DNA from 3 places in the Novosphingobium sp. BL-S-24 genome. Region 1 is predicted to be linked to each of the others. Evidence: riboswitches for the same ligand, from Rfam matches in the RefSeq annotation. Region 1 holds a riboswitch; each other region holds the start of a gene.

What was found. Region 1 has a riboswitch for cobalamin ahead of ACZ1JM_RS03900 (HoxN/HupN/NixA family nickel/cobalt transporter). Riboswitches for the same ligand answer to the same signal wherever they lie in the genome.
Region 2: linked by a shared signal. The riboswitch ahead of ACZ1JM_RS09880 (TonB-dependent receptor) and the one ahead of ACZ1JM_RS03900 (HoxN/HupN/NixA family nickel/cobalt transporter) in region 1 are both predicted to bind cobalamin.
Region 3: linked by a shared signal. The riboswitch ahead of ACZ1JM_RS17835 (TonB-dependent receptor) and the one ahead of ACZ1JM_RS03900 (HoxN/HupN/NixA family nickel/cobalt transporter) in region 1 are both predicted to bind cobalamin.

What each region holds. Positions count from the first base shown of each region.
Region 1 covers NZ_CM145487.1:862,052-872,509, forward strand. Annotated here, with positions in the region: gene ACZ1JM_RS03880 (LysR family transcriptional regulator) at 1-230, opposite strand, end outside; gene ACZ1JM_RS03885 (TonB-dependent receptor) at 511-2,883, shown strand; gene ACZ1JM_RS03890 (MFS transporter) at 2,990-4,456, shown strand; gene ACZ1JM_RS03895 (nitrilase-related carbon-nitrogen hydrolase) at 4,500-5,513, shown strand; gene ACZ1JM_RS03900 (HoxN/HupN/NixA family nickel/cobalt transporter) at 5,524-6,522, opposite strand; cobalamin riboswitch at 6,779-7,020, opposite strand; gene ACZ1JM_RS03905 (choice-of-anchor A family protein) at 7,111-8,175, opposite strand; gene ACZ1JM_RS03910 (response regulator transcription factor) at 8,645-8,890, opposite strand; gene ACZ1JM_RS03915 (response regulator transcription factor) at 9,164-9,382, shown strand; gene ACZ1JM_RS03920 (DUF535 family protein) at 9,819-10,458, shown strand, end outside.
Region 2 covers NZ_CM145488.1:963,244-973,701, forward strand. Annotated here, with positions in the region: gene ACZ1JM_RS09880 (TonB-dependent receptor) at 1-1,818, opposite strand, end outside; cobalamin riboswitch at 2,032-2,280, opposite strand; gene ACZ1JM_RS09885 (SUMF1/EgtB/PvdO family nonheme iron enzyme) at 2,395-2,946, opposite strand; gene ACZ1JM_RS09890 (arylsulfatase) at 3,094-4,755, opposite strand; gene ACZ1JM_RS09895 (TonB-dependent receptor) at 4,781-7,159, opposite strand; gene ACZ1JM_RS09900 (hypothetical protein) at 7,497-7,646, opposite strand; gene ACZ1JM_RS09905 (ankyrin repeat domain-containing protein) at 7,865-8,419, opposite strand; gene ACZ1JM_RS09910 (catalase) at 8,419-10,095, opposite strand.
Region 3 covers NZ_CM145488.1:2,597,679-2,608,136, reverse strand. Annotated here, with positions in the region: gene ACZ1JM_RS17860 (FAD-binding oxidoreductase) at 1-1,035, shown strand, start outside; gene ACZ1JM_RS17855 (MFS transporter) at 1,194-2,420, shown strand; gene ACZ1JM_RS17850 (helix-turn-helix domain-containing protein) at 2,481-3,260, shown strand; gene ACZ1JM_RS17845 (FadR/GntR family transcriptional regulator) at 3,257-4,015, shown strand; gene ACZ1JM_RS17840 (PepSY domain-containing protein) at 4,008-5,516, opposite strand; gene ACZ1JM_RS17835 (TonB-dependent receptor) at 5,521-7,656, opposite strand; cobalamin riboswitch at 7,882-8,125, opposite strand; gene asd (archaetidylserine decarboxylase) at 8,232-9,086, opposite strand; gene ACZ1JM_RS17825 (DUF2490 domain-containing protein) at 9,194-9,877, opposite strand; gene ACZ1JM_RS17820 (malate synthase G) at 9,986-10,458, opposite strand, start outside.

The sequences.
Region 1 (10,458 bases):
ACGCGTGCATGTGGCAGCAGTTCATGCCCCACGGTAGTCAGCTCGATACCACGTGGCCCCCTATCGAATAGACGTGCATCAAGAAATTCTTCCAGCAGCTGAATACTGCGCGTCAAGGAAGGCTGCGAAACGCTGAGAACCTCCGACGCTCTGTTGAAGCTGCCAAGATCCGCAACGGACACAAATCTTCGCAGTTGTTTAAGGTCCATGTTGCCATTCCATTGCTGCATCCCGGCGTTTTGCCAGCTTATAGCATAAACGCATAAGTCCAAGGATAATTCGTCTGGCCTATCACTGGTTAGTTCTCAATCCTGCGTCCCAATAGATCACGCATCGAAGTCATCACGATCACCAGACGTTTGATGATGCTGAAATAGATGTGACGTTCCCGGGCGCCTGATCAGCCAGTCCACTCAACGTCGCGGCAGTAGAGTCCACACGATATCAATAATTCAAGAACGTGTGTCGCAGGAAGAACAAGAACAACACGTCAAACATGAGGATAGACCCATGAACCGGCTGAAATCAAAGGCGTTGACCACGACCAGTCTCATCTGCTGTACAATGGCATTGCTGGCCGCACAGCCTGCCGTGGCTCAAGAAAGTTCGGATGGGTTCGGCGGCAATCTTGCCCCGGGCGAAATCCTGGTGACCGCCAAAAGCCGCGTGGAAAAGCTTCAGGACGTACCTCTTTCGATCACCGCTCTATCGTCAGACGATCTGCGCAATGCTCAAATCAGGGACATCAACGATCTGCAGCGCGTAACGCCCAACCTCAGCATCTTCACCGGCACCGGCCGCAACGAGCCCACCGCGTGGTCGGTACGCGGGTTATCCGCCAACACGTCGGACGAGCGGCATCAGGGCATTTCGTTCTTCCTCGATGGCGTACCGCTTTCGGGGCAGCTGGCCTCGCTCGACATGGAAAACATCGAGCGGGTCGAAGTGATCAAGGGGCCGCAAAGCGCCACTTTCGGCCGCGCCACATACAGCGGGGCGGTCAACTTCATCACCCAGGAACCGACCGCTGACACCATCACCGGGTCCGGCCGGGTTCGGGCCAGCTTCACCAAAGGGACCAACGAGCCGAGCTATTTCTACAACGCGTCAATCACCGCGCCATTGGTGCAGGACCATCTTTGGTTGAGCGCGGCAGCAACCACGCTGCGCAACGGTAAGCTGACCCGCGCTACGGATACCGGCCGCCCGATCGGACGCGAACGGTCGGACATTGCGACGGCAACCCTGTTCTGGCGGCCCGATCCCACGTTTTCAGTAAGGTTGCGCGGTCACTACAGCCATGATCGCGACACGGTGCCCGCGCAGGTCATCCAGACTCCGCGTGATTGGGTTACCGCCGGAATCGATCTGGTGACACTGCCGCGCGGAAACGGATCATTCCTTCCCGAAACGATGCCGGACGCCGACTATGATCTCGTCGCTGACAAGGGACGCAAGGGCACCAAACGCGATCGCTATTTCGGATCGGCCATCGTGTCCAAAGAGCTGGGCGACTATACGATTACCTATCGCGGGGGTTACTTCAAAAGCCGTGAATTCCGGGACAATCCCAGCTTCATGCGCGCATCGCGACCCGGGCAGGACCCGATCTATGGCGACCTGATCGGACGAACACCGCCGGTCGTAACCGTCACCGCCATCGCTGACAGCTTCAGCGAATCGCGTGAAGAATTCCAGAACACCAGCCACCAGATCGAAATTCTGTCGCCCGGAGCCTCTTCCCTGCGCTGGCGGGTTGGCGCCTATTACTTCTGGGAAGAGAACGTCTTCGAACTGCTACGCTTCGCCACGCCAGCTAACCCGACCGGACTGGTCGCCAAGCTATCAGTGTCGAACATAGCCGGGTTTGGTGGCTTCGACTGGGACATCGTCCCCGATCTCACCCTGAGCGGCGAAGCGCGTTACGCCCGCGAAGAACAGATCTATCCGGTGTGCACGACGTGCGCGATCCCTAACAATACGAAGGGCAAGCGCGCCGCGAATACCTTCTCACCTCGCGTGACGTTGAGCTACCGCATCACGCCGGAGAACATGATCTACGCGCTGTATTCGAACGGCGTGAAAAGCGGGCGCTTCTCCAACGCGACACCGCCAGGGCAGCCGCAGACACTGATCTACGCCCGGCCTGAGAAGCTGGACAACTATGAATTCGGGACGAAAAACGCATTTTTCGACAACCGGATGATCTTCAACCTTACCGGCTTCTTCAACAGGGTCACCAATCAGCAGATCACCAGCTCTACTCCCTATGTGGTCAACGGAGCGACCAGCTTCGTTACGGCAACCAACAATATCGGCGCATCGGATATCTGGGGATTCGAAGCGGAATCGCGGTTGGCCATCACCAAAAGCTTCTCGCTGACGGGGACGCTGGGATACGCGAAGCAGAAGTTCACCAATGCCGATCCCGTCATCCTGGCAGCCAGTTCGTCAGTCGGATTCCCGCCAAGCGCGGACGGTTCGATCATCATGAAAGGCAAGACGCAGGCCAACGTGCCGTGGTGGAACGGCAATATCGGCGCGGAGTATGCCGTGCCGATGGACACCGGCGATCTCACCTTCCGCGCTGACGCCGCCTATCGCGGGAAGTTCTATGCCGACACCGCCAATCTCGTGACCGTTCGTTCTTCCTGGACGCTCAACACGCGAATCGCCTGGACGACCCCGGCGGTCGACTTCGCGCTGTTCGGCCGGAACCTCCTGAACAACCGGCGCACGATGGGCGCGGGGCTTGCCGGCGGCACCACCACATGCGGCTTTATCGAGACCAATACGGCCTTCTATGGCTCCAACCAGCAGTGCCTCCACGCCACCCCCCGTCGCCCGCTTGAGGTCGGTTTCGAAATGGGCGTGCGGTTCTGATCGATCTGGCCTGCGCGTGCCGTCCGAAGCCCGCGCAGGCTAACTACGTCTGCGAAGCCATCTGTCGGCACATCATGGTCGAGAATGCGACCATCAGGAGAACATCGTGGCTTCATTGTCTGCCCCGGCCATGACCGCGCCGCCGCCCGTCTCGTCCGGGAAACAGGCGTGGCGCATCAGGATCGGCTCGCTCTGCATCCCACTCGCTCATGCGGCAGGGCAAAACGTCGTCACCGTACTCGGCCTGCGGTTCATGACCGACAGCCTTGCCATTTCGGCCGGAACGGCGGGCCTGATCTTCGCCCTCGTCAAGATTTACGACGGGTTTCTCGACCCCACCGTCGGCGCGTGGAGCGATCGGTCACGATCACGGTGGGGGCGACGGTTGCCGTTCCTGTTTGCCGGTGGCTTAGCCATGCCTCTCGGCGTGGTGATGCTGTTCGGCGCGCCCGACTTTCAGTCGATACTGCTGACCGAGATATTTGTGGCGTTGGCCTTGGCCATCCATGCGTCCGGCTACACGCTGATGACCATTCCCGGTTTCGCGATGGTCGTCGAAAGCTCGACCGATCCCACCGAACGCGCGCGGCTGATGGCGTGGCGCACGTATGGAAATGCGATCGGTGCGCTGCTCGGGTCCACTCTGCCAACGTGGATGCTGGGGATGATCGGGCCAAGCCGACAAAGCCACTTGCTGCTGGCAATCCTTGTCGGCGCGATCGTTTTTGTCGCCACGTTCGCTGCCGTCCGCCTGTTGAAGGACGCGCCTCGCACCGTGCCGCCCGCCGCCACCGCAAAGCGCCCGCGGTTCGACGTATGGCGCCAGTTCGTGGTCGTCTGGGCCAATCGACCGTTTCGTGTGCTGGCGATCGCCCACGTATTCCTGCTTTTCGGGACGGTGATCGGATCCGCGAGCTTTGCCTATTTCACGCGATTCGTTCTGAATGTCGGCGATCAGGTGCTGGGCACTTATTTCATGCTGACCACCGTGGCGATGGTGTTCTCGATGCCGATGTGGGTCTTCGCATCGCGTCATCTGGGTCGGCGCGCGTGCTACATGATTGCCTTGGCGGTCTATGGATCGACGCACCTGTCGTGGCTTCTGGCCGGGCCGGGGGAAAGTCTGCTCGGCATCGGCGCGCGCGCCGTGATCGGCGGCCTTGCCGGAGGCGGGATGATCCTCTGCGCCTACGCCCTGCTTTCCGATGCCGTTCGCTTTGATTTCGTGCGGAGTGGCGAGCGCCGCGAGGGGGCTTTTGCCGGCATCACGACGCTGCTGGACAAGCTGTCCTCTGCCGCATCGCTTGCCGCGCTGGGCGCGTTTCTGTCGGTGATGGGATATGTTTCGTCAGGCAATGGGGCGGTCGGCAAGCAAGGACCGGAAGCGATTCGCGCGATCATGCTTTGCGAATCGGTCATCCCTGCCCTGGCGATGGCCGGTGCGCTGCTGACAATGTGCTTCTACAAGCTGGACGCCGACGAACTCGCCGCGGCAGAGCGCCACGACGAAGCGATACCTTCCACCGAAAGTGCTGTCGACCCCGCCGCCGATCCCGCTGGTGCGATCACCTGACAAATGGGTAGACCGCCCTGCCCTCACTACGTTGGAAACCGGTATGTCTCAGATTGAACCCTATACGATGGCCGCCTGCCGTGTGGTGCCGAACTCCATGTTTGTGGATGGGCGGCCCGATCGTGGAAAGTTGCTGGCGAATATCGACCACACCATCGCTGTTGCTGAACGAGTCGCCGGTGACCACGGCGCAAAGTTGATCGTCTTTCCGCAGTTCGGCATCAGCGGGCACGCCATGGTATCGTCGGAAGTGTGGCATGACGCCGCGCTGGAATTTCCGGGGCCGGAGTTGGACCGTATCGGCGCGGCGGCGCGGCGAATGGGGGCGTGGATCGTCGTTCAGGCGCCCGAACGTCACGCCGCTTTCCCTGGCCGCTATTTCCTGTCGTGCGCGATCATCGCGCCGGACGGCAATCTCGCGCTCGTCCATCGCAAGAGCTATTCACTGTCGCTGCGAACCAGCCCGATCGACGTCTATTCCAAATTCATCGAGACATTTGGCGAGGACGCGTTCTTCCCGGTGATCGACACCCCCCTTGGCAGGATGGCGGCCACGATCGGGGCGGAGCCGCATTGGCCGGAGGCGTGCCGTTCGCTGGCGCTGAAAGGGGCGGAGGTAATCGTCAATCCCATCGCGGCGGCAGGAACCCACCTCGATTATCTGGAGCGTGCAGGCGCGTTTCACGTACGCGCCACCCGCGCGTTCGAGAACATGGTCTATCTCGCCAGCCCCAATTTCGACGGTGGCCCACAGTCACCGCCATCAACGATCTACGATTACAAAGGCGAGCAGATCGGCAAAAATGTGGCAGCGGATACCACCGTCATGCTGGCGCGCGTGGACATCCCGGCCCTGCGGAAATGGCGAGAGGAAGCGGCAGCCAATTTCCTCGCGCAGATCCAGCCACAGACCACGATTGCTGCTGCCATGACAGGCCACTGGCCCAGTGACCGATGGCCCGATCATGCTCCCGAACAGTTCGACGAAATCATCGACGTGGAACGGGACGCCTGGCGAAAGATCCAATCTCACTGGAATGGTGGCAAGTCGGTCTGAACCTCGCCCATCAGCCCACTGAGTCGAGATCGCTCCAGCGATAGACGGCGTAACTGGCCATCCAGCAAAATATGAATAGCCCGATGATCAGGAAACCCAGGGTGTTGAAATGCTCGGAAAGCATGGCCGCACCTGACCATACCCCGCCTTCCAACCCGAACTTGTCAGACAGCAGCGCCGCCGTCTGTATCGAACCGATCACAAGCGCTACCAGCGCGGAAATCGCGGTGATGACGACATTGTAATAGAGCTTGCGAATGGGCTTCACGAATGCCCATTCGTAAGCACCCAGCATGATGATGCCGTCGATGGTATCTACCAGCGCCATGCCGACCGCAAACAGCACCGGGAATACCAGGACGGTCACCAGCGAAATCCCATCCGCTGCATGGGCGCCCGACAGCCCGAGTATCGCCACCTCGGTCGCGGTATCGAAGCCCAGGCCGAAAAGAAAACCAAGCGGCGCCATGTGCCAGGGATGCCGCACCAGCCGAAACACCGGCCTAAGGATGCGGGCGATCAGACCGCGCCCGGCCAGCAGCATGTCAAGATCGTCCTCCACGATCCTGCCACCGCGCCTAACTTGTTGAAACCGCTGCCAGACGCCTCTCAGAATGACGAGGTTCATGATGGCAATGACGAACAGGAATGCGGCCGAGATAATCGTCGCGATCACGCCACCGGACCGACCGAATGCCTCAAAATCGTCGAGCGTACTGGCGGCAAGGGCGATCGTCGTCGCCGCGATCAGGACGATGGCGGAATGGCCGATCGCGAACCATAGCCCGACGCTCAGTGGTCGCTGGCCGTCCTGCATCAGCTTGCGCGTCACGTTGTCGATCGCCGCGATGTGATCTGCATCCACGGCGTGGCGCAGCCCCAGGCTCCATGCGAGCAAGGCGGTTCCCAGCAGTACCGGGCTGGAATGGAAAACGCTGAACGCCCACCCCCATACCAGGAGATTCGCCCCGATCAGGCACGATATAATCGCGGTGGCACGAGAGCGCAGCCGGGGACCGGCGCCTCGATGGGAAGCCGTCCGACTCCCACGTTGCGAAGGCGCGCCGGGCGCGTCGTTCAGGTATTGCATTCATCGATACCCCGGGCGTCAGCGAACCTGACGGAGGGGCTTCCGCACAAGCGGCCGGCGCATCCATGCCGGACGGACGCCAATCAGCGGCCGGCACGGTATGCCGGTGCGGCCCCGCCGCACGTACGTCGCTCAGACGGAGTATCCGTGCCTTGGCCAACCCCTGGGCCACGGCAAGAGCGACCAGACGCCGGCAGGTTTCCTGGCTCGCGGGTCAATGCTTGATGCATGGCCTTCCCAGGCCTCGCATGTTTCAGCGTCCGGCCCAGTGGCTGCCGGCGTACCGCGTTGGTCGCCGGCCTATGCATCGCGCTCGCCGCTTACAGTTGCAGGGACAGCCTCGGCTTCGAGGGGGCACCCCTCTTACCGCGTTCCCTATTAAGCCCCTTTCGGGGCACCGACGCGATCAATGCCGACCCGCCTCAAAGCCGGATCGACACGATCGCACCTAGTCGTACACGCGCCGGGCCGCAAGGCCGGATCGCGGGTATCGGGCTTTCGGAAGGTTCAGTTCGCCGGGGTGCGACGACGACGCCGAAGCAGCATCAGACCGCCGGTCGCCAAAGCCATCAGGCCGATTACGCCCGGTTCCGGCACCGGGGAGCCGCCCGAGCTTCCGCCGGGAGTGCTGGGCGTACCCGGATCGCTGGGAACCTGATAACCGCCGGTGTACGTGCCGATATGCATTTCACCGTTCTGCACCAGGCTGCCGAATACGGCCGATCCCTGGATGTAATTGGCAGTCCTGGCGGCCGCGCCGGGGGCGAGCACGGAACCGCCCCAGGCCGTGGTCAAGGAAAGGTCCTTGGCATCCGGGAAGTTCCAGATCACATGTTCGCCCAGGTTCTGGGTGCCGCCCAGGAAGTTGTCGTCCAGCTTGATCGCACCGCCCGATACGTTGACGATCGCCGTGTCCGCGCCGTTAAGATTGAACTGGATCTCACCGATCTTGTTCAGGTCACTGGCCGAGATGTTGAAAACGGCAACGCCGCTGCCATCCGGCTTGGCATCGAACGTGCCGCGATTGCCGCTGATCGTGAGGTCGCTATTAGCCGTCTGCTTACTCATCGATACGCTGAGGCCGGTCATCGACGTTTCGATCAGGCTCTTTTGCTGGGTCAGGTTCTGCGCGAAGGCTGGATCGCTGGCGGCAAGGCCCGCCGTGACGGTGTTGTTGTTGACGTTGGTGTTGCTGATCGAGCCGCCAACCAGAACCGTCTGCGCGGCGCCATTGAGATTAAGGCCGCTGTTGACGTTGCCGCCAACGATCGCGCCGGAACCGTTGTTCAGGTTCTTGTGGCCGCCGTTGACGTCGCCCACCACGGTCAGGCCCGGCGTGCCAGTGTTGGAAGCGGGAAGCGGCTGAATCTGATAGTTCGACGAATTGCCTTCCAGGTTTCCGCCGACGAACGTGCGCCCTTCCACCTCGGATGACGACGTCAGATCGCCCAGAACCACGAGGTTCCAGTTGCGCAGCACATCGGTGCCGGCAATCATACCCGAACTGGCAAGAACCGGACTGGCAGCAATCACAGCGGCAATGGCCGCGACGGACAAGGAAGCGATACGAATTGCTGTCACGGGTGGGTCTCACGTGGCGGAAGTGCCGAGGCCCTCGTATCGCAGCCGGTGCGATTGGAAAGTCGCACTTTGGCGGTGTCCCTTCGCGGAACACGCCAGCTATTACCTGTTATCTTGATACCCGGTGGTGGCCTGCTCCTCCCGAAGAACGAGCGCCAAATTCAAACCATTGCGGTTGCACTAATTCTGGACACCGTTTGGGGATGGCCATAGTAGTTAAAGCGTTCCAGCGGCTGGATAAAGTGAGGGGTCAAAAGACCGTACCGCACCAGATGGAACGAAAAGGAGCATCGGACGACTGTCATCCTTGAAAGGAGGCAGGAGACCGAGTGGCACGCAAAGATATTATTTGGCCTGGACAAAGGCCGGCGTGAACACGTTGACGGTACGTCCGTAGACGAACGTCAAATTGTGCCGGCCTCTCGTCCAAAAACCCAGCTGCAGCCTGATGAACCGATGCTCAGGCGGCGTGTACGATGTACCCTGACGTTCCGTCACCAAGCATGCCGTTACGGATGACATAGGCGATCATGTGCACCCGATTGCGCGTTCTGGTCTTTAGTCGCACGTTTTCAACATGGCGCTCGACCGTGCACGGCGCGATCGACAGCGTAATTGCAACTTCCTTGGCAGACATGCCTCGCGCCACCAGACCGACTACTTCGGACTCACGGACGGTCAGCTGCAAGTTGTTAAGTTTATCCATGATAACCCCCTATATGCGTGAAAATCCCTCAGAATCACCGATTTAAATGCTCGGTAATCCGGGTATGCGATATGTGTTGTGGGGCGACCCTAGTGGATTCTACGATTGATATTTTTATATAACACGCCTTAACCAAATAGTACAAGTTTAGTCTTAAGTCCGATTTTTACGTACATCTATTGCCGTTGCGCCCGTCCGCTCTTGCCACGAAGATTGATCAGCTTTGATGGAGACGCGCTTTGACTCAATTTGCTGCCAACTGGATTCGGGCCAATGATTGAAGATCGGCACACAATCCTCGAAACGCTGACCAATCGCGAGTCGGAGATCCTTCGCGCGATCGCTCAAGGCCTGTCCGCCAAGGAAGTGGCCAAACAGCTCGAGATCGCACCCCGAACCGTCGAACGGCATATCGACCACATCCGTCTCAAGACCCGGACGCGAAACCGTTCCCACATGGTAGCCTTCGCCATTGCGAACGGGCTGGTGTGAGAGTTGCGGCAGTTCACACGCCTTTGTGCGCCCCGGTGAGGGCAGGGTTGATGTTCGCATTTGCAATCCAACTCCCTCCTCTTCTTGGTTATGTGCACAATTTCACTGATCTATTGTGAGTGGCGCTTACTTAATTCGCCTTGTTGATTTTCAGGCCATTGTTCCGACTCACCACATTTCATGAGGCATAATGCCTAGGTACTTGGTCCTATGTCGAGGGCATCAATCATGTGCAACTTTCCCAAAGCGAGAATATCAGCGGGGACTGAATGACTAGACGTCAGGGATCAGGCAGATCGGGGGGCTTGCGGGCGGTCCATCCGCTCGCTCGCGGAGGCGCTTGCACCCGAGTCGCAACACTAAAAGATCGGGAAGCCGGCGGCCTTCGCTATGATATGCCGTCCCGGTCTTCACAGTTTTACTTGCTATACTAGTCATGGCGTCGGGGTTTTCGGCCATGGTCCTGTATTTCAGCTGGCTTTGCCGATCATCGGCAATTGTCGCTGAAAGCAATATGTTGAACACCGCGTTTCAGCGTGCGCGTTTCGTCTATTCCGGTTGGCGTAACCAAGACCTGCTGTTTTCCGCGATCCGCCAGGACGAAGACACGCCTTTCCGTCGTCGCTTACGCGCTCGGCCCACGATGCTGGACGCGGTCATCCATCCCTACCAATCGACCAACTGGAATGCGCGTACGCGGTTGACCAAACTTCGCGATCATTACGACGCCATGGTCAGGCTGCGATGGCTGTTCGACCCGCATGAGCAGCGGGAGACGATGATCGGCGATCTGTCCGCGATCGACCCTGGCCTACGCCTGGTCCTGGATGAGGCGATCTGGTTCAAGAACGAAGGCCCGCTGGTGCTTAACCTGTTCCGGGGAGACGACCGCATCTATTCGATCGCTTTCGCCTTGCGACGGGAAGCTGGCGACCTGATTGCCCATGTCGGCGCGGTACAGGGCCGCAATCCAAGGGACATTCCCGAGATAATGGACATTTACCGCGATCTCACCCGTCAGGCACATGGCATGCGGCCCCGTGATCTGTTGATCGAGCTGTTCCGCATGCTTTGCA
Region 2 (10,458 bases), on a different replicon from region 1:
GTTGCCTGCGCGCTGGAACAGAACCCCGCCCACCGATTCCGCAAAATCGTCGTAGCGCGCACGCAGCAGCGCACCGTTGAGGGTAAGGCTCAAGCGATCGATCGGCTCCAGGAACAGCGACGCTTCGACACCGCGAGAGGATTGTTCGCCGACCTGTACCTGGATCGTGGGGATCAAAGGATCGGATGTCAGCAGCTTGCGCTTGACGATGTCATACACCGCCAATGTCCACTGGCCCCGGCCCCCCCAGAAAACATGCTTGATGCCCGCTTCATATTGCCGACCGGTGGACAGGTCGAAATCACTCTGCGCCACACTGGTCGATACCAGTGCTCCAACAGGATCGGCTGCGGTCGCATATTGGCCGTAGAGCGCGAGCGTCGGCACGGGATTATAGACGGCCCCGACCCGCCACGTGACGGCGTCCGGCGTCGACGTGAAATTGTTCGCCGCGTTGACATAGTCTGTCTTTGTAATCTTAGGCCGGTCGTAGCGCAGGCCGCCAACCAGAGAAAATTGCTCGCTGAACTGCAGCCGATCTTCGGCAAATATTGAATATTGCCGGATCCTATTGGTGTAACGGGGCTTGGTAGGCGCGTTGGCCTGGTGGAGGAAAAGCGTGAAAGCCGGATCCTTCACATCGACCAGGCGGGTTGCGTTATTGCCGCTGTTGCTGACATTCTTGTAGCTGATACGGTTGATGTCAAAGCCGACAACCATCTGGTTCTCCATCCCGCCCAGCCTGTGGGTGAGATTGGCGGTCGTCCGGTTCCCGGTCTGCTTCTGGATATGATAGAGTTCCAGGAAGCTGGATTGCTGAATTTTTGCGGTGCTGGTCGCCGTCGCAGGCACATAAGTGACGTTTTCGGCATTCTTCCAATATTTGTTGGCCCACAGATGATAGAAGGTGCTGCGTATGGTCAGCGCATCGGATGCTGCCCATTCGATTTTTGCCTGGCTCCAATTGTCGCGGAAGCGCAGCCGGGCATCGTCGACATTATAGTTGTTCCGGCGCAGCGATCGGTCCAGCTTTCCGTTGACCAGCGGCACGCCGAACCACGTCCGCGGATTTTGGTTACTATGGTCGTGGGACAAGGTGATGGAGAGCGCATCCGTCGGCTTCAGGTGAATGGCCCCCGACAAGGCGATCGCGTCAGAATCGCCGCGGTCCATCCAGCCTTCGGATCGGCGATAACTTGCATCGGCCCGGAAGCCGATGGCGTCCGTGATCGGCCCGCCAGCGCCCGCCGCGACGTTCAGACTGTCGAAGGATGCAATGCCGATGCGGCCGCTGACCTCTATCTGTTCAGAGGGCTGCTTGCGCACGACGTTCACCGCGCCGCCAATGGCGCCCTCACCATATAGAACGGAGGCTGGTCCACGCAGAATCTCCACGCTTTGCGCCATCCACGGGTCAGCCGGGAAGGTCAGCGTGTTGTTGTACATCCGCATCCCGTCGTAGAGCGTCATAACCGAATTCTGCCCGGTGAAGCCGCGGGCGGACAGGCCATAGCCGAAGACCCCGGATGTGTTGACGATACCAGTAGCGCGCGCGGCAGCATCCTGGATGGTCAGATCGCCCCGCAACCGGATCGCGTCGCCATCGAGCGTTTCGACGCTGGCTGGCATTTCGAGCGGTGTAAGCCCAAGGCGACTGGCTCCTTCGGTCTTCAGATTGAGCCGAAGCGGATCGACCACACCCGTCACGATGATGGCGTCAGGTGTGGGATTGATGTCTTCCGCCGGTGTCTGGGCATAACCAGCGGTCGGCAAGGACAGACCAACCGCAGCGAGCATGACGTTCTTGAAATACTGCATATAACCCCCGTTCGTTTCGCGGCGCACCTGTTGTGAGGGGCGCCAAGTGACAAGTTACGAACGGTTGGAGATGTGGTGGCGCGAAGAAGGAACGGTTGCCGCAACGTCGGGAACGCGCACCCAACCGCCCGGATTCCCGCACTTGCAGGTCCAGCCGTTCGTTCGTCGCTCAGACGGAGTTCACCGTGCCGCGGCCATCCCCTGGACCAAGGCAAGAGCGACCAGACGCCGGCAGGTCTCCTGGCTCATGGGTCATCGCTTGATATACGGCCTTCCCAGGCCTCGCAGGATTTAGCGTCCGGCCCAGTGGCTGGCGGTTGGGGCACAATGCCGTCCGCACATGTATATCGCGCTCGCCACTTACAGTTGCAGGGACAGCTGCGGCATAGGATTCTTGCAAGGACCCGCACCGCATTCCCTTTTAATCCCCGTTTCCGGGGAACCGACGCGATCTATGTCTGTATCCTGCCGAAGCAGAAAGAGACGGCGCTTCTTATGACGCTGAATATCGTTTCGCAAGTGACTGTCGTTGCCCGTCGGAATAAGCCTCCCCAGGCTGACACCAGAGCGGAGGGTCTAAGTGGTGAACGCCCCGGTCATTCGGCTCGAAACAGCCTGCCGGCGCCAGACCCTTAAAGCCGTCAGCGCCTGTGTCACGGATCGGGAAAGGGCCTTCCCACACGTTGGCGCGCGCCCTGCCGTCGGAGTGAAAAGCCCAACTGGTCGGATTGCGCGGGCCGTCCTACCGGCCGCGCGCGGCCTGTTCCATTGCGCTTCAGTCGGCAACGCGCCACCGGCCCATCGGGCATAAGCTTTCGCATCCTCGCGATCGACATGGACCACCGGGTCGTTTTCATGGCCTTGCAGATTAGTGTCCGGCCCCTGCGGATGGCGCCAGTTCCCACCCTTTACCAGGCGCCACCAGCGCGCAGCATTGTCGAGCGGCACAGGTGCGAGCGGCTGAACAAAAAGGGCAGACGCCCCCTCATGTTCGGCGCGGGTCTGATAGCCCGTCGCTGCAACGAAAGCCGCAGACTGGCGATTGGTGACTTCGTGGCGGTCGATCCAGAAGGCGGCGGTCGTTACCCTATTGCCCGGGCGGCCGGGCCCGTCCTCGCCGAGGAGCACCGCCGGCAGGAACGGCGATGCGGTCGTCCCGGCTGTCGCATTGCGACGGCGACACAGTCGGCGCTGGCGATCCTGAGCCGCCGACGATCGCAGCCAGAGGCGCAGCGATCAAGGCCATGGACCGGGTGGGAAGCCGGATCCGCATCGTCAGTCCGCCCCCCGTGGTGGGCCTGGATGAGTCAGGGGATCAGCGAGCACCACGCCCACGCGCCTGGCGTAATCATTCCAGACGCTAACCAGGGCTGCCTTGCGGGCCGGCTCAAGCGCCGAAAGGTCGCGCGTTTCGCCGGGATCGGCGGCGACGTTGTACAGGCGCCACTTCCCGTCGCTGATATCGGTGATCTTCCAGTCACCGTCACGGATGGACCGCGAATTGAACAGTTCGGAGCCGATCGGCTGTCCCGCAGCATAAACCGGCGCGCCGGTTTGCAAAAAGGATTTCCAGCTTCGACCGTCGATCGGCTGGGCCGTCGCCCCTCGCGCGGAAGGCTGCGGAATGCCGGCGAGATCGAGAAAGGTCGGGGTTACGTCCGTGACATGCGTAAATGCGCGGCCAATCTGCCCTTTTGGCACCGCAGGCCCGGTGAGGAAGGCTACGGAACGGGTGCCACCTTCCGTGGCATAGAGCTTGAAGCGATAGGATGGCGCGGTCGCCGCCTGCGCCCAGCCTTCGCCATAGGTGGCGTAGGATGCCGCGTTGCCGATGTCTTCGGGCGCCTTGACGGGCGGGACCATGTCGCGCAGCATTTTCAGCCCCGATCGGCTGGCTTCCATGCCTTCGGCACCATTGTCGGACAGGAAGAGGATGATGGTGTTGTCCAGTTCGCCCGTTTCCTTCAGCGCACCGACCACTTGGCCGACGGCAGTGTCGAGCCGATCCACCATGGCCGCATAGACTTCCATCTTGCGTGCCTCGATCTGCTTGTCGCGCGGCGACAGCGTCTCCCAGGGTTGGGCGTCCACCAACGGGTGCGGCTGCACCGATGCATCGATCAGGCCGAGTTCCCGCTGCCGCTTCAGTCGCGTGGCCCGCAGCACCTCATAGCCCGCATCATAGCGCCCTTTATATTTGGCGATGGTTTCGGGTGGAGCCTGCAAGGGGTAATGCGGCGCGGTAAAGGCGAGATAGGCGAAGAACGGCTTCTTGCCGTCCGAACCGGAACGCGTGCTCTTGATTTGCTCGACCAGCTTCTGCCCGAAATAGTCGGACGAATAGAAGTTGGCCGGTATGGTGACGGGCACGCCGTTTTCGCGATAGGTCGGGGCATATTTCGGGTTCGAACCCATGCCCCCGCCAAAATGATTGTGGCCGCCCTGCGCCAGCGAAAAGCTGAGCTGGAAGCCACGGGCGTGCGGGTCCTGGTCGGGTTCGACGCCCAAGTGCCACTTGCCGGAGTAAAGCGTGCGATAGCCCGCCGCGCCCAGTCGCTCCGCCAGCGTCGGCGCGTCGGCGCGCAGATAGCCTTCGTAGCCAGGATGGCCTGTTTGATTGGGCGCCATCACTTCGGCCATGGCGCCCAGCCCGACCCGGTGACTGTCGCTGCCCGTCAGCAGCATGGCCCGCGTCGGCGAGCAGGCGGGTGCGGTGTGGAAGCCGGTCAGACGCAAGCCGGACTGCGCCAGCTTATCCAGATTGGGCGTCTCGATCTCGCCACCGAACGCGCCCAGATCCGAATAACCCAGATCGTCGGCGACGATGATGAGGAAATTGGGCCGGCTCTTCGCTGTCGATTCCCGCGCGCCGCCGGTTCCCATCGTCATGGCTGCCAGGGCGACTGTTGCGGCCAGACGGCTGATGATATTTCTCATATCGTCCTCTGCTTTGCTGCTGCGGTCAAAAATTTGCCCGCAATGTGGCGCCCAGGGTGCGCGGTTCGCCTGGCAGGCCCGTGACTACGCCGATTGGCTGAACCACCTTCGTCACGAAGAAGTCCTTTTGCGCCAGGTTGCGTGCCCATACGGACAGGTCATAGCGCCCCTCAAGAAAGCTGAGGCCGACACGGGCGTTGAGCACGCCATAGGCGGGTATGACGCCATAGGAACTCAGCGTCGCGGTCGCATTGGTCGACGAGCGATGGAGATAATTGATACGGGTGTAGACCGAGACGCCGTCGCTAAGGGGTCGGGATGCATCGACATTCAACGTATAGGTAAATTTGGGCACCAGCGGAAACGACGTGCCCGACAAATCCTGGATCGGGCCGAGATAGGCGCGCTCGGGTGCCTGCGCGGCATTCTTGTAACTGACATAGCGCGCGTCGGTGTAGGCCGCCGAAGCACCCAGCCGCAGGCCTTCTACAGGCGCGAAATTCAACGTCGTCTCGAAACCTTTCGAGCGCACCTTGGGAACATTGGCGATATACTGGATCGAGGTCGTCGGGCCGGTCTGCTCATTGATGTTCGTCTGGTAGTCGCGCACTTCCGTCAGATAGGCAGCGGCATTGAAGGTCAGCCGGTGGTCGAGCCATTGCGACTTCAACCCTATTTCGAAATTGCCGACCTTCTCCGGCGCGATCACCGGGCGGGATGCGCCACCGGGACTTAGGTTGAGCCCGCCGGACTTGCTGCCCCGAGAGTAGGTGCCGTAAACCAGCACGTCGTCGGCGGGTTTGTAGCTGAGCGTCACCAGTCCCGATATGGCATTGGAACTGTCGCGGGCGTCGAAGGCCAGTTCACGCTGGGAGGCGCGGGCCGCCGTCGCGATCGCCCGATCGGCGGGGGACAGGATGGACAGGTCATTGCCGCCGACCCAGAACTGGCTGAAGCTGCCTTCCTTCTTCTCATGCGTGTAGCGCAAACCTCCAGTCAGGGTCAGCGAAGGCGCGATGTGCCAGTCGATCTGACCAAAGGCAGCGTAGCTTTTTGTGGTCGGATCAGAATAGTTGGACGATTCGAAATTCTCGACCGCGTACCGGTTGATCGCGAGCGTCGCCGGTGGTGTCGTCGCTGGATTATAGTTCCATGCGGCATAATCGCGCCCGAAGGCCGCCGAGCCATATCCGCGTACGACTTGCCAGAAATAATAAAGACCCGCGACATAATCGACCGTATTTTGCCCGTTGGAAGCGATGCGCATCTCCTGGCTGAACTGGCGCTGGCGATTGGACGTGTGCTGCTTGGTCATGATCGGCAGCGAGGTGCCGTCGGTATCGTTCCGGGGATCCCAGTCCCACCAGCGATAGGCCGTGATCGAGGTTAGTGTAGCCGACCCCAAATCCCAATCGACCTGCCCGGATACGCCGTAACTCTTCATATTCGCCTGGATCTGCGCATCGGCGTCGCCCCGGCGGTCGAAGGCTCCCGCCGCCAGCGGGGTATAGCCCAGACGCGCCGAACGATCGAATATGTTGTTGGCGATGCGCTCGCCGTTGGCCAGCGTCGTGAAATATTCGTCATTGATCGACAGCATGAAATATTGCTTCTGCCGCGAATAGTCCCCGATGATGCGGACTGTGACGTCATCGATAGGCTTTGCCAGAATTTGTCCGCGAAGGGTGAGGTTCTCGTAGTTCTGCGCGTCCCTGCCGTTGAAGACGTTGGTCAGGAAACCCTTGCGATCCGTGTAGGCGGCGGTCAGGCGGACGGCCAGCCTGTCCGCGATGATCGGAGCCGATCCCGACGCGCGAAGCTGGCGCTGGTCGAAATTGCCAACGCTGCCTTCGACCACCAGTTCAGGATCGAAGCTCGGTGCGCGGGTCGTGATGTTGATCGCGCCGGCGGTCGTGTTCTTGCCGAACAGGGTTCCTTGCGGACCGTTCAGCACCTCGATCTGCTGCAGGTCGATGAGATCGACCTGAGACTGACCGGGCCGACCATAATAGACGCCGTCCACATAGAAGCCGACGCCATATTCCAGACCATCGATCGCGATCGTGGCATTTGCGCCGAGCCCCCGGATCGTGACATTGGAATTGCGCGCGTTGGTGGTGGTGATCTGGAGCGCGGGCACCAGTTGTTGGATCTGGTTGAAGGTAGAGGTGCCCGAACTGCGAATATCCGCCGCGCCAATGACGCTGAGCGAAATTGGCACGTCCTGCGCCGCTTCATCGCGGCGACGCGCCGTGACGAGAATCTCTCCGGCCCCTGCGTCGCTTGCCTCAGCGACGCCATCCGGCAGCGGGGATTGTGCCTGTGCACTATTCGCATAGCTCATCGCTAGCACTGCAAGCGAAACACCAGGCAGCGCCCGACGCAGCGCGAATCTACGGAACATAGGTATCCCCCTTTGCCAGGCGCTATCACCGCGCCGTCTGACAATTTTGATGGTGAACGCCCTGACGTGGTCGCCTCGGCTGCAAGATGTCCAGCCATGCGGACATCGCAAAAGTCTACTAAGGAAGTAGGCAATTGTAAGCAATTGAAGTTTTTATGAGGTGCGGCAAACCTGAAGTATGGGGTGCTGGAAAAATGGCATTCGCGCGCCGTGGGCGATCGACTTCGCTGCGGGGTTTCCGCACGTGCACCCCGATTTCGGCAGCATGGCTTCGAGATTGCCGGATATGCTGCCCGGGGTGAGGACTGCCGATCTCGATGCTATGGACCTAATGGCTTTACCTTTGGATGTTGCGCAGGCAGCTGTTTCTCGCCAGCGACATGGCGAGTTTCGTAACGTAGCCCGCCCAGTGGGCTGATGGCAGCAACGCGGCAATGAAACTGTAAGTGTTCTTGACGGCCAACAGCTTTCCATCATGCTTGCGCATAATAAATGCTGTTGGCTTCGATCGAGATGACTGCTTCTGATCGAAGCCGCCGTTCCCCACAGCAGACTGAATGGCAGAATTGTTCTACTTTAAGGCAATGAACGAAGGGCCTGAATGGGGCGCCCATTTTGGCTCGGGACCTCCAATATCAGGGCGGTTCTTGCGTTTATGTTTGAACGATTTCCTATGCCATCGAAAAATGGCCGAAGGGTGATGGACTATTGCGAGCGAGACTCCTTCAGCTGCGTCAATGCTGCATTATTGCCTTGGGCTTCTGCCACTAGCGCAGCCGATCGGCCGGCCATGTCGAGAATAGCGGGATCCGCGCCCCCTTTTAGCAGCATTGCAATTTGCGCCGTGCGGCCGAACAAAGACGCCATCATCAGCGCGGTCTGGCCCGCCTTGTTACGTGCATTGACGTTGCACTTCTCCTGGAGCAGGCGAGCGGCGATCCGATCATTGCCTTTGAAAGCCACGCCCATCTGCGCGGTGTTCCCCTGGATAAGATCGGCTTTGCATGGGTCCGCCCCTGCCTTGAGCAGGGCTTCTACCGCATCGGCCTGCCCATTATACGCTGCCAAGATCAGCGGTGTGAAGCCCCTGGCTTCGTAAGCGTTCACGTCTGCGCCGTTCTCTACTAGCAGAGGGATTAGGTCCGTCCGGCCCAGCTTCGCCGCCTCAAAAAGCAACTCCTGCCGCCGCTCTGGCGGCGGCAGGGCGGCAGCTTGTGCTGGGGTGGCGGCCAGCACGGATGCGAGGAAAAAGGCCAGCATCACTGCTGTCCCGCGTAGCGCGCATCAACGGCGGCCTGGTATTCGGTCACGGCCCGGTTGACCTCGCCCATTGGAACGCTGATGGCCTTGGCTATGCGCGTGCCAAGGTCCTTGTCGGCCTGCGCGAAATAGCTGACCATGATTACCTTGGTGCGGGCCGAAGTGACTACGCCAAGGTCGCCGGCGAGGTTCTTGACCAGGTCCGCCTTGTCCGCTGGCTTAAGCGAGCGATAGAAGTTGCCGGCCTGATCAAATGGCTCGGTCTTCGAGACCGGCACGGTCTGGACGATCGCGTCGATCTTGTATGGCGTCGGCGCGAAGGCCGGATCCACCGTTTTGCCCTGCATCACGGACGGGAAATAGTTCACGTCGACCTTGCCGGTGGCCGTGTCGAGCTGACCGTCCTGGTAATTGTTCACGACCGGAACGTGCGGGCGGTTGACGGGCATATCCATTACGTTCGCCCCGACCCGGTAGCGCTGGGTATCCGAATAGGAAAACAGACGTCCCTGGAGCATGCGATCGGGCGAGGGTTCGATCCCAGGCACGAGGTTGGCTGGCGCGAATGCGGACTGCTCGGTCCAGCGGAAGAAGTTTTCAGGCACTTGGTTGAGCATCATTTCACCGATCTTGCGGAAGGGCACGTCCAGCCATTCCTTGGTATCATCGAAGGGGTTGAAGGTGAGCTTGCCCAGTTCCTCGGCAGTCATCGTCTGCACCATGAGATCCCAGGTCGGATAATCGCCTGCCGCGATAGTGCCGTACAAATCGTCGGTCAGGTAATTCGGCGGTGCCTTGGCGGCGGCATCTCCGTTCAGGCTTTTGACGCCTTGGCGGCTGATCCAGCGGAATTTGGCGAAGGTGACCTTGCCCTCCTTGTCGACCAGCTTGAAGGCATGCACTCCGTTGCCGTCCATCGTTCGGTACGAAGCGGGGGTACCTAGGTTGGAATAGACGTGGACCAGCATGTTTGTGGCTTCAGGCGTGCCTGAGAAGAACTCGAAAAAGCGGTTGGGATCCTGCTTGTTGGTCACTGGAGACGGCTTGAGCGAATGGATCATGTCGGGGAACTGGATCGCATCGCGGATGAAGAAAATCGGCAGGTTGTTGCCCACCAGATCCCAGTTGCCCTGGTCAGTATAAAACTTCACCGCGAAGCCGTGCGGGTCGCGCATGCCTTCGGGCGAGCCCGAGGGATGGATCACGGTCGAGAAGCGTACGAACACCGGCGTCTCCTTGCCGGCCAGGAAGAGCGAGGCGCTCGTGACGCTGGAAAGGTCCGCAGTCGCCCGGAAAACGCCCAGCGCGCCGGTGCCTCGCGCGTGGACGACGCGCTCGGGCACACGTTCGCGGTCGAAGCGAGCCAGCTTTTCGATCAGCGTGGTGTCCTCGAGCAGCACCGGTCCGGTGTCTCCGGCGGTCAGCGAGTTGCGGTTGGAACCGATCGGGGCACCATTGTCGCGCGTCATCTGCGGAGCAGCCCCGCCGGGTGAGCCGGACCGCGCATCGACAGTGCCCTCTACGCCAGCCTGTGCGGCCTGCGGCTTGGCAGCAGCCATGGGGGCAGCGACAGTGGTCATGCGATCTTCGACTTGCGTGGCCGTCTGGGCCTGCACCGATGTCATGGATGCGATCGATGCGGCGGTAGCTAGCATAATGGCGTTGGAACGCTTCATGACATCTCTCCTATTGTCGTGACAGCTCTGCGCCTTGTGGACCTGGCGCTCCATCAGCATTCGCCCATCACAGTAATCGGGTAAATCGTTCATCGTAGGGCAAGGTTGCAAATCCTCAACGCGGCGTATTGAAGTAAGCACGATCATAAGGCTGTGGTGTAAACCCCGCCTGTGAGCGATGACGGTACTAGGCTTACGCTGCAGGTGCAGACCAGGTCGCGTATCGACCTGATCATTTATTGGCAGCCGATCGCGAGCGTAGTGTTCCAACGAAATGTGTGGCGGGTGTCTAACACCTCCAAAATGAGGCGGAAAGGAAACGTTCAAATGATCGGATGGACACTTTCAGCAAAGACGATTTGC
Region 3 (10,458 bases), on a different replicon from region 1:
GAACAACTGAACGAGCATTTGCGCGACGTTGGTTTGTTTTTTCCCATCGACCCTGGCGCCAATGCGACCATCGGGGGAATGGCAGCAACCCGCGCCTCTGGCACCAATGCCGTCCGCTACGGTACGATGCGCGAAGCCGTGCTATCGCTTCGAGTGGTTACTCCCGACGGTCGTGACATTCGTACGAGCCGCCGGGCGAGGAAGTCGGCAGCTGGTTATGATCTGACCCGCCTGATGATCGGCAGCGAAGGCACCCTGGGAATCATCACCGAAGTGACGCTGCGGCTTCATGGCATTCCTGAGGCGATCTCTGCAGCTGTATGCAGCTTTGAGACACTATCAGGTGCGGTCGATACTGTGGTCCAGTCGATCCAGATCGGCGTGCCACTGGCACGGGTGGAAATCCTTGATGACATGCAGATGCGCGCAGTCAATCGATGGGCGAAGCTCGATTATCCGGAACTGACGACGCTGTTCTTCGAATTCCATGGCTCACCGACGTATGTCGAAGAACAGGTTCGGACAGTGGAAGAAATCGCCGGAATGAACGGTGGCGGTGAGTTCCTTTGGTCGAACAGACCCGAAGAACGCACAAAACTTTGGAAGGCCCGTCACGAGGCGTACTACGCCGCCGTCAATCTGAGGCCCGGTGCGATTGGCTGGGCGACCGACGTGTGCGTCCCCATCAGCCGCTTGGCTGAATGTATTACGGAAACGAAGCTCGATCTTGAGAAGTCCAGTGTACCGGGGACTATCCTCGGCCATGTGGGCGATGGAAATTTCCATGTCGTCTTTTCCATTGATCCGAATGCCCCCGCCGAAATGGTCGAAGTTGAAGCGATCAACGATCGTCTTGTGCGTCGCGCCTTGGCAATGGATGGAACGTGTACCGGCGAACACGGCATCGGGTTGGGTAAGCAGGACTGGTTGGTCGAAGAACTTGGCGCGGCGGTGGAAATGATGCGCCTCATCAAAAAGGCGATTGATCCCGACGATCTGTTCAATCCAGGCAAGATTTTCGCGCTCACGGCCTGATCTTCGCTTCAAAACCCAATCCAGAAGGCGGACCGGCATGATGGCCGGAAGGCTCCTGCGCGTGCCCTGAAAGGTCCAAGCCGATGGCGACGATTGCCGCTCCTGCCTCCTCTGTTTTCCGCCACAGGCTTGCGCCGCTAGTCATTCTTGCGATCGCCATGGCATCGGGTTTCACCATGATGGGCTCGTTCAGCATGGTGCAGGAAGGCGCGAAGGCAGAAATGCACCTCAGTGACCACACCCTCGGGTTGGTTCAGGGCGTTGCCACTGCGGTTCCGCTGGTCCTGTTTTCGATCCCGATCGGCATTCTCGTCGATCGCACCAGCAGAGTGCGGTTGCTGATCGCTCTGAGCCTGATCTGGACGGCGGGGACTCTGTTGACGGCGTTCGCGCAATCCGTGCCGATCCTGTTCGCAGCACGAATGATGGCGGGCATCGGCACGACCGGCGCCCTCACCGCCGCTCTGTCGCTGACGGCTGACCTGTGCATCCCGGAGCAGCGCGGTCGGGCGATGCTGATCGTCACTGTCGGAAAATGCCTTGGACAAGCTGGAGCCTTCGCCTTGGCGGGCGGATTGCTCGGGCTGCTTATTCACCTGTCACTGCCAGGGTTGGGAGCGCTGGCGCCGTGGCGCGGCGTGCATCTGCTGCTTGCGCTCATCAGCCTCTGTCTCACGCTACCACTTGTCACGCTGCGCGAACCGTCCCGAAAGGAAGTTGTCGCCAGCACCCACGCCCCCTTCCGCGTGGTCGTTGGTGAGCTTTGGGCACGCCGTGCGTTTCTTTTTCCCTTGTTCATCGGCCAGGTCAGTGTGGTCATGGCCGATGCTGCCGCAAGCATTTGGGCATCGCCCGTGTTGTCGCGCAGCTATGGCGTGCCCCCAGAGGATTTCGCAGGATGGATGGGAGCATTGATCTTCGCGACCGGGCTTGCGGGCTCCATCATGGGCGGGTTCGCTGCCGATCTTGGTCAACGTAGCGGACGACGCGGCGGTCTGCTGTTAGGAGCGATCGTCGCAGCATCGGTCGGTGTGCCCGCCGCATTGTTCCCGGTCGCTCCAAGCGTGCCGTTGTTTGGGGCCGCGATCGGCCTGTTGATGTTTTGCGGCACCATCACGGGCCTGGTGACGTCGGTGGCGCTAACGGTTTTGATACCCAACGAATTGCGAGGGTTGTGCATAGGCGCCTTCATCGCGCTTGCGGGATTGGTCGGCTTCGGCGTTGCCCCGTCTTTGGTCGCCTTGGCCAGTGATCTCTTGGGAGGAGAGGCACACCTTGGCCAAGGACTGGCGATCGTCGGCGTGATCGTAAGCCTCATCTCAGTCGCCGCGTTCGTCCAGGCAATGCGCCATGCCCCCTTCTCCGCCACTCTCGAACCTATCTGATACCTCTTGTAAAAAGCTATCAGATAGGTTATTGGAGAGGGACAGGTTTTAGGGGGCGTCATGCAAGGCCAAATAGCTGCAATCCAGGTCTCTCCGGAAATGCTGAGCCTGGTCGGTCCAGGCCGAGTGGGTGCCGTCACAGCGCCCCCAAGCGCCGTCGCGTTCATCCTTACCTTCGGCGGCCCAGGCGTGGCAGCAACTGTGCAGTACCTGGCAAATCCCACCAGTTCCGCGCTCGATGCCGACACCAGCACGCGCCTCATTCTGCTGGTTTCGCGCGATGCATGCGAGCGGATCGCCGGTGGCCCCGTGATGTTGACGGATGAAGGACTGCATCACCTCCCCGCTGAGCTGCGCGCCATTGCAATTGCCATCAGGGACTGTGACTTGCCGGACGCCGCGCGGACGCCCTATCGGCTGGCCAAGAGTATTGAGCTGCTTTGCGATCTCCTGCTGGCCCAGCGTGGGAACATCCTAATCCCGGTAAGTCCGGAGGGCATACTGTCACGCGCGGACACGCAGCGGCTGATGGCAGCTCGGCAGGTAATAGATGAACGATGGGCTGAAAAGCTAACCCTTGACGGAATAGCCCGGGCTTCGGGTCTCAATCGGCGCAAGCTCACTCGCGGCTTTCGGGAGATGTTCAACTGTACTGTGGCAGATGCCATATCCAGTCAAAGGCTGCGGGAAGCCGGCCAGATGCTCCTGGCGACCGACCTGCCGATATCATCGATAGGTTATCGCTGTGGATACCTGAACAATGCAAGCTTCACCCGGGCTTTCGCTCGGCATTTCGGTGAAGCGCCTACGCAATATCGAGCGAGAAAGGTGGCTGCATGAGCACGCGCCTGTTGGAGCATGGCGGATCGCTGGTCGATCAAGCCGTCCAAGCCATCCGTGGTCATATCCGTGACCATGATTTGAAAGTCGGTGACAGTCTTCCAGGGGAAGGTCATTTTGCGAGCCAACTGGGCGTCAGCCGCGCCGTGATGCGCGAAGCGTTCGGCGCACTGGCCGCCTTGCGGTTACTGGATGTCGGTAACGGCCGCAGAGCCCGGGTGGGGGCGATCGATGGCTCGGTTATCGGCACTTCCCTTGAGCACGCGGTTGCCACCTCACAGGTCAGTGTCGCAGATGTCTGGGACGTGCGACGAACGCTGGAGGTCCGCATTGCCGCCTTGGCAGCAGCACGGCGCACCGACGCACAGGCGCAGCAGATTCTCGCACTCGCGGAAGCGATGGCGAAGGCGAAGGCGGAAGGAGACATGCACAGCGTTACAGCGCACGATACAGAGTTTCATCAGGTGATCGCGGCATCGACCGGGAACATGCTGTTCGCTCAGATTGTCCGTTCCTTCGGCCCGCAGATGGAGATCGCCGTGCCTAAGGCGTGGGAAACCCGTCAGACGGTTGAAGAAAAGATGGCCATCCTTTCGCTCCACCGTCGCATCGCGCACGCCATAGCCGAGTGTGATCCGATCGCTGCATCGACTGCGATGGAGGAGCATTTCGATGCATCGATTGGTGACAAACTCGGCAGCTACCCTTCGAGCAGTTCGGATAGCCTGTCGTTCAACCAAATCGGTATTAGCTGATTTGATGGGTGGGTGATCGGGATCCGCCCCGCAGAATGCGTGCGCGGGTCCATCTAACCAATCGTACCCATCCAATAACAATACCCGAAACAGACATCACGACTCCCAGTCCAGACAATAGCCACATCAAAGGATCGCGCAGGAAACGGTTGGCGAGCAGGAATGGCAAATCGAAGTCGTGGAGAGCGTTGAAAAGCCATCGATAGCCTCGACCGCTTGCATTCTGTTGGCTCAGCAGCTTGCCGCTATGTGGGTCGATGGTGGCCCATGTCTGTTGCGAGTCACCGAAGATAACGCGGATCACCGGCAAGATCTTCGTTTGCCCATGGGAGTACCAATAGAGATCGGGTTCTCGCAGCGTTATGATCTGACGAATTGCAATACCGGGCATCGTACGCCGCGCATTCGCGACGAGTTCCTGCGTGGTGAACTGCAGTATCCTGCCGTCGGGTTGACCGACTGTGGATCGTCCCTCCCCTTCCACAAGTGTCACAACGGCACGCCCGCCGATCCAGGAAAATTTCGCCTCCCTTGCTCGCGGGGCGATCGCGGCCAAGGCGTTTTTGTCTATCGCCGGAAAGTCTGCTCCAGCATGCGCGACGTAGAGAGCAACCGCATCAGACCGCCCTTCACGCACGAACAAGTCGAACGGATTGACCGACAGCCAGCCGCTGAACATCCATGTGATGGCGAACAGACCCCCGACCAGTCCCGTCAGATGATGCCATTTCATCCAGCCAACATACGGTGTGACGGCGCCGCTCTTGTATCGCTTTCGCATCCTCAGACGCAAAATGCCTATCCATAAGCCGCTGATGCTCACGATGAGGGCTGCGCCCGAGGTCCACATGACGACTTGTCGCCAGATCGAGCCATCACGCCTGATCGCGGTCAGGTAGAGCCAGTGCGGCACTGCGCCAGCCCAATTCCATGCGCGCTCGTGGGCGGTAGTGATCTGTACCGGCTCGGCAGTGGTGAAGGACACATAGATCTGCGTGCCCTCCCCATCAGCAAGCGAAACTTTCCATAACGGGCGAGCCCACTTGAAGCCCTGCGCTACTGTCCACTGATCGTCGTGGATCCGCTCTACAGCCCTTATCGCCCCCGAATGCGAGAACCGACGCGCCACTGCGGCAGCGGACGCAGCGTCAGCAGCAACCAACGCGCGGCCGTCGACGGCAGACAGCGCCAGTCGGCCTGCTTTGGTTTTGATGTGCCAAACCGGCTCACCAGCAGCCATGTCCAGCCGCAGGTCATCAGGGAATTCCGATAACTTGGCGCGGCGCAGCGCCTCATCAGACCCTATCCGTATCCGGCTCCAATCAATTGGCGTCAGCCTGCTCAATCGCTCAGCATCCGTCAGCGATGGATAAGGCACGTACATCATGACCAGCCCGGACACGAACCAAAGCAGGATCAACACGCAGGCTGCGATGCCCAGCCAGCGGTGGACCCAATAGAGCCACCGCAAGCCAGCCTTGATGAAAGCCGGGCGGGCCATCGGACTACATGCTCATGTCGAGGCGAACGTCAAATCGCCGGGGGGCTCCCAGCAGCCATTGCGACGAACTGCTGCCGATGGAATAGATCTTGTCGAAAACATTGCTGACCCGTCCATCGATCGCCAACTTATCGCTGATGGTCCAGCGCAGGCCCAGGTCAATCACTTCATAGCCGGGCACCCGTAGCGTGTTGGCGTTGTCGGTGAAACGCGGCGCGACGAAACGGGCGGACACCCGCGCCTGCAATGGCTCAACGAAACGCCAGTTCGCCGAAATATTTGCCGTTTTGGTCGGAATACCCGGCGGCGTTTTGCCGGCACGGTCGATGACCACCCCGTTTACAACCTCCCCGAACTCCTTGAAGCGAGCCTTGAGCACAGTGCCATTGGCTTCGATCCCGAACGCGTCTGTGACCTGCACCGCAAGCGTCGCCTCTATGCCCCTCGACGTGCGCCTGCCGACCTGCTGCGTTATCAGGCGGTTCTCCGGATCAGGTGTCAGGAGGCGGCGCTTTTCTATGTCGAACAAGGCAACGGAGGCCGATCCGCGTCCGTCAAGGAAACGCTGCTTGACGCCCAATTCGAACTGGCGAGCAGGCGAAAGGCCGAAGTCCTTCTGCGCGTTCGAGGTAGTTATCAACGCGCTGATGGGATCGGTGCCAACCGTGAACGAACCATAGAGGGCGGTGTCGGCTGTCGGGTTCACCACTACCCCAACCCGACCCGAGCTGCTGTGATACTTGCGCTTAAAGCCGTTTGCCGGCGTGCGCGCATCAATGCGTTCGAGGTCGTACCAATCCTGCCGAAATCCCGCCACCAGCGAAAGCATTTCGCCAAGTTTAAGCTGGTCTTCCATGAACGCAGAATATTGGGTGGTCACCGTGCGGAAGCCAAGAGAAGTAGGCACAGGTGTGATGAAACCACCCGGCTCGAAATTGAACGGATCGACCACCGTGCTGCCGCCATAAGGCGAATTATTGATATGGCGAAACTTGATCCGATTGACGTCAAAGCCGACCAGTAACCGGTTTTCCACGTCTCTTCCCAACGGTGTCGTTACCGTTACATCGCCGCGATCGCCGATCTGATCCTGCCGATGGATGATGTTGAGATAGTCGCCTCGGGTGACCAGTCCGGTCGCTGGAGAAAACCGATAGCTTTCGGCATTCAGATAATCGCGATTCGAACTGAGGTAATAAGCCACGTTACGCAGTGTTAGCGCGTCGGATGCGTGCCACTCAGCAGACAGACGTGTCCAACTGTCACGGAAGTGATCCTGGTTGTTCGCGATGTTGAAGTTGATGAAACGCAAGCGCTTGTCGAACCGGCCAGCATTCAATGGTGTTCCGAAGTACGGCAGGATTTCTACGTCCCCATAATCGGACGCCAGCGTGAAATTGAGCGTTGACGTCGCATCCCAGCGTAGGGCGCCGGAAATGGCGATATTTTGGTTGTCGCTGTTGCGATCCAACCATCCATCGGATCTGCTGATGCTGGCGGCCAAGCGATAGGAAAGACCGCCACCCACGGGCCCACCCGCATCCGCCGCGATCTGCATCGTATTGTCCGAACCGTAGGCCACACGAGCCTGCATCACGTTGCGATCGGTCACAGGCTTTTTCATGATCACGTTGATGGCACCGCCGATGGCACCCTCGCCGGATATGACAGAGCTTGGACCCCGCAACACGTCGATGCGGTCCACCGTCCAGGGATCGACGGGAAAAGTTAAGGTGCCGGACGCCACGAACAGGCGGGTCCCGTCCACCAGAAGTTGGACCGACCCTTGGCCCGAAAACCCGCGCGCAGCCATTGCCGTGTTACCATTGCCAGGGGAGCCCTGAAACGTAAGGCCAGTAGCGCGGCTGACGGCTTCCTGGATGGAAAAATCCCCCCGCGCCCTGATCGCATCGCCGTCGAGGACCTCGATACTGGCGGGCGTCTCGAACACCGTGATGCCAAGACGGCTAGCGCTGCTTGCTGTGTCCAGCTGGTCCTGAGCGCGCAGGCCCGTTACGACAATGCTGTCTGCGGATGTGCTGTCGGCTTCCTCCGCACGAGCCGGCAAGCCTAGAAGCAGCGCGAAGACGGATGCGCCCGCCGCCAACTTACGATGGGCGGGCAATTGGATATTAGTCAAAGTTCATTCCCCCGTTCATGGACGCCGAAATCCTGCAGAAGCAGGCGGCGTAGCTGCAAGTTACGAACGGTAGGGGAGGCGTTTCGGCAACGTACCGAAACAGTTGCAACGCGGGAGCGCGGGCGCAACAACACCCGCCGGATCCCCCCGGCGCTGCGGCCCCTTGCCGCGCGGTCGTCGCTCAGACGGAGTACACCGTGCCTTGGCCATCCCCTGGACCCAGGCAAGAGCGACCGGACGCTGGCAGGTCTCCTGGCTTGCGGGTCATCGCACGATGCACGGCCTTCCCAGGCCTCGCAGGAGTTAGCGTCCGGCCCAGTGGCTGCGACAGGGCACCTTGGCCTGCCGCGAATATGCATCGCACTCACCGCTTACAGTTGCAGGGACAGCCTCGGCATCGAAGGGAAAACCCTTCTCACCGCGTTCCCTTTTAAGCTCCTTGCGAAGCACCAACGCGATCTTGCCCGCAGCTCAAAGAAGTTGCGGGCAGCTGCGGCTAGCGTTTCATTGCAAGATTGGCAAGATGTCTAGAGTAACCTTTTTAGAGCACTCGTCTCTTAGCGCGGTAAGGATATCTATCGTTCAGGACGGTTGCCCATGTACTCACCGAGACGGACATTTCGTTCTGGCGCCCACTGCGGATTAAACGTGATTGTGTCGGACGGGAACAGCATTACGATCGTCGACCCCAGCAAGAACCGGCCCATCTCCTCGCCCTTTGCGAGAACGATTTCCTGATCGGAATAGGTCCATTCCGCCATGGTGCCGGTACGCTTCGGATTGACGACCCCATGCCATACCGTCGCGATGCTTCCAACAATCGTGGCGCCCACAAGCACCATAACGAAAGGCCCGACATCGGCGGAATCAAACACGCAGACGACCCGCTCATTACGGGCGAAAAGCTTGGGTACACCCTGAGCGGTGGCGGGATTGACTGAGTACAGCGACCCCGGAACATAGATCATCCGCCTCAACCTGCCAGCGCACGGCATGTGCAACCGGTGGTAATCCTTTGGCGACAGGTACAAGTTCGCGAAGCTGCCGTGCCTAAACGGGACCGCCAGGGTTTGGTCGCCACCCACCAGTTCGGTGACGGTGAACCGATGCCCCTTTGCCTGGAGGATATGGTGGTCGTCCACTGCGCCAAACTGGCTGATCGCTCCATCCACGGGGCACACAAAGTCAGCGTCCGCCTGCGGTCGGACCCCCGGTTTCAGAGCACGAGTGAAAAAGTCGTTGAAGCTCTTGTAATGGCGTAGTTCAGGTTCCGCCGCCTCGGTCATGTCGACCTTGTACTTGCCGACAAACCACGAGATGAGGCCGGTCGTTAATCTGTCGGCCTGAGCGCGAGCTACACGGCCGGCAAAGGTCGTCAAGTGACGCTTGGGCAACAGATGCTGAAGCATCACTTTGAATCTGTACGACATCCGCCCCCCAAACGCTGAGCAGCCTCGCTCGCGATACTCCAAGGGGGACTTCACGCTTTTAAGCGATGCGGTCAACTGCCCGGGCTGTTTTTTGCATTCTCAGACGGTCAGAAACTCAAACTGAGAGACGCGGTTGCGACATTGTCATTGCTGTCGTCCGCATCCGGCCGAAAGCCATGCTGATGAAGATAGCCTACTTCCAAGCTCATCTTCTTGGTCAGGGCGGAGGTTACCGAAACCTGATTGCGCATTCGCTCTTCGCCCTGAACACGCTGGAAATTGGTCTTATTTAAGTCAATGAAGCTCTCATGGCTGAGCACCAGCGCGGTCTTTCCGCCCGGGTGGAAGGGCACGACATATTTGACGTAGGGGCGAACTCGGTACGCTGTACCATCAATGCCCTCGCGCCAACGCTCCTCGGTCCGTAGTCTGGCGCTGAGCTTGCCTGGCCCGATTTTTAGAAAATTGTCGAACGTGACCTGCTGGCGTGCACGATGCTCCATCACCGTGAAATGACCCGCTTCATAGTTGGGATCATGCGTATATCCCACCCAAACCGTTACTTTGTCCGCCACTTTCAACCCGATCATGGAGTTCATCTCCACTTCGTACAGCCCGTTGCGGTCATTGCTGAAACGCGACACCACCTCTTGAGAAAAGCGCCATTTGTCACTGAGCTTGATGGTGGCCGTACCGCCTACCCAAGCCTGTTCATCCTCAGATGCGCAGGCGGGCGCGACCGCCAGAAGACTGACGATCACGCCTGCTACCGATGCAACTCTCTGCTTCATCCCGCGTCACTCCGAATCTGTCGAAGCGCGGCGTATGACTTTTTGATGACACTTTCATGTCGTTTGTGACAACCGAATGTGTCTCACTGTTTCTGAGGCCGGTTGGACTTACGCCGGCAACGCGATCCCGTTCTGATCTTTTGCTTTGAGCCGAAAGGCATGAAGCAGAGGCTCCGTGTAACCATTGGGCTGCGATGTCCCCTTGAACACCAAGTCCCTCGCCGCTTGATAAGCCACGCTGTTCGCCTCATTTCCGGACATCGGGACATAATTCGGGTCGCCCGCATTCTGCTCGTCGACCTTGGCCGCCATCTTTTGAAACGCGGCATCGACTTGCTCCTCGGTTGCGATGCCGTGCAGGAGCCAGTTGGCAATATGCTGGGAAGATATGCGCAAGGTCGCACGGTCTTCCATCAGACCAACGTCATGAATGTCCGGAACCTTGGAACATCCGATTCCCTGGTCGATCCAACGCACGACATAGCCCAAAATTCCCTGAGCGTTGTTTTCCAGTTCCTGCTCGATCTCCTCTGACGACCAGTTGCGGCCACTTGCCACCGGTATCGTAAGAAGATCAGACA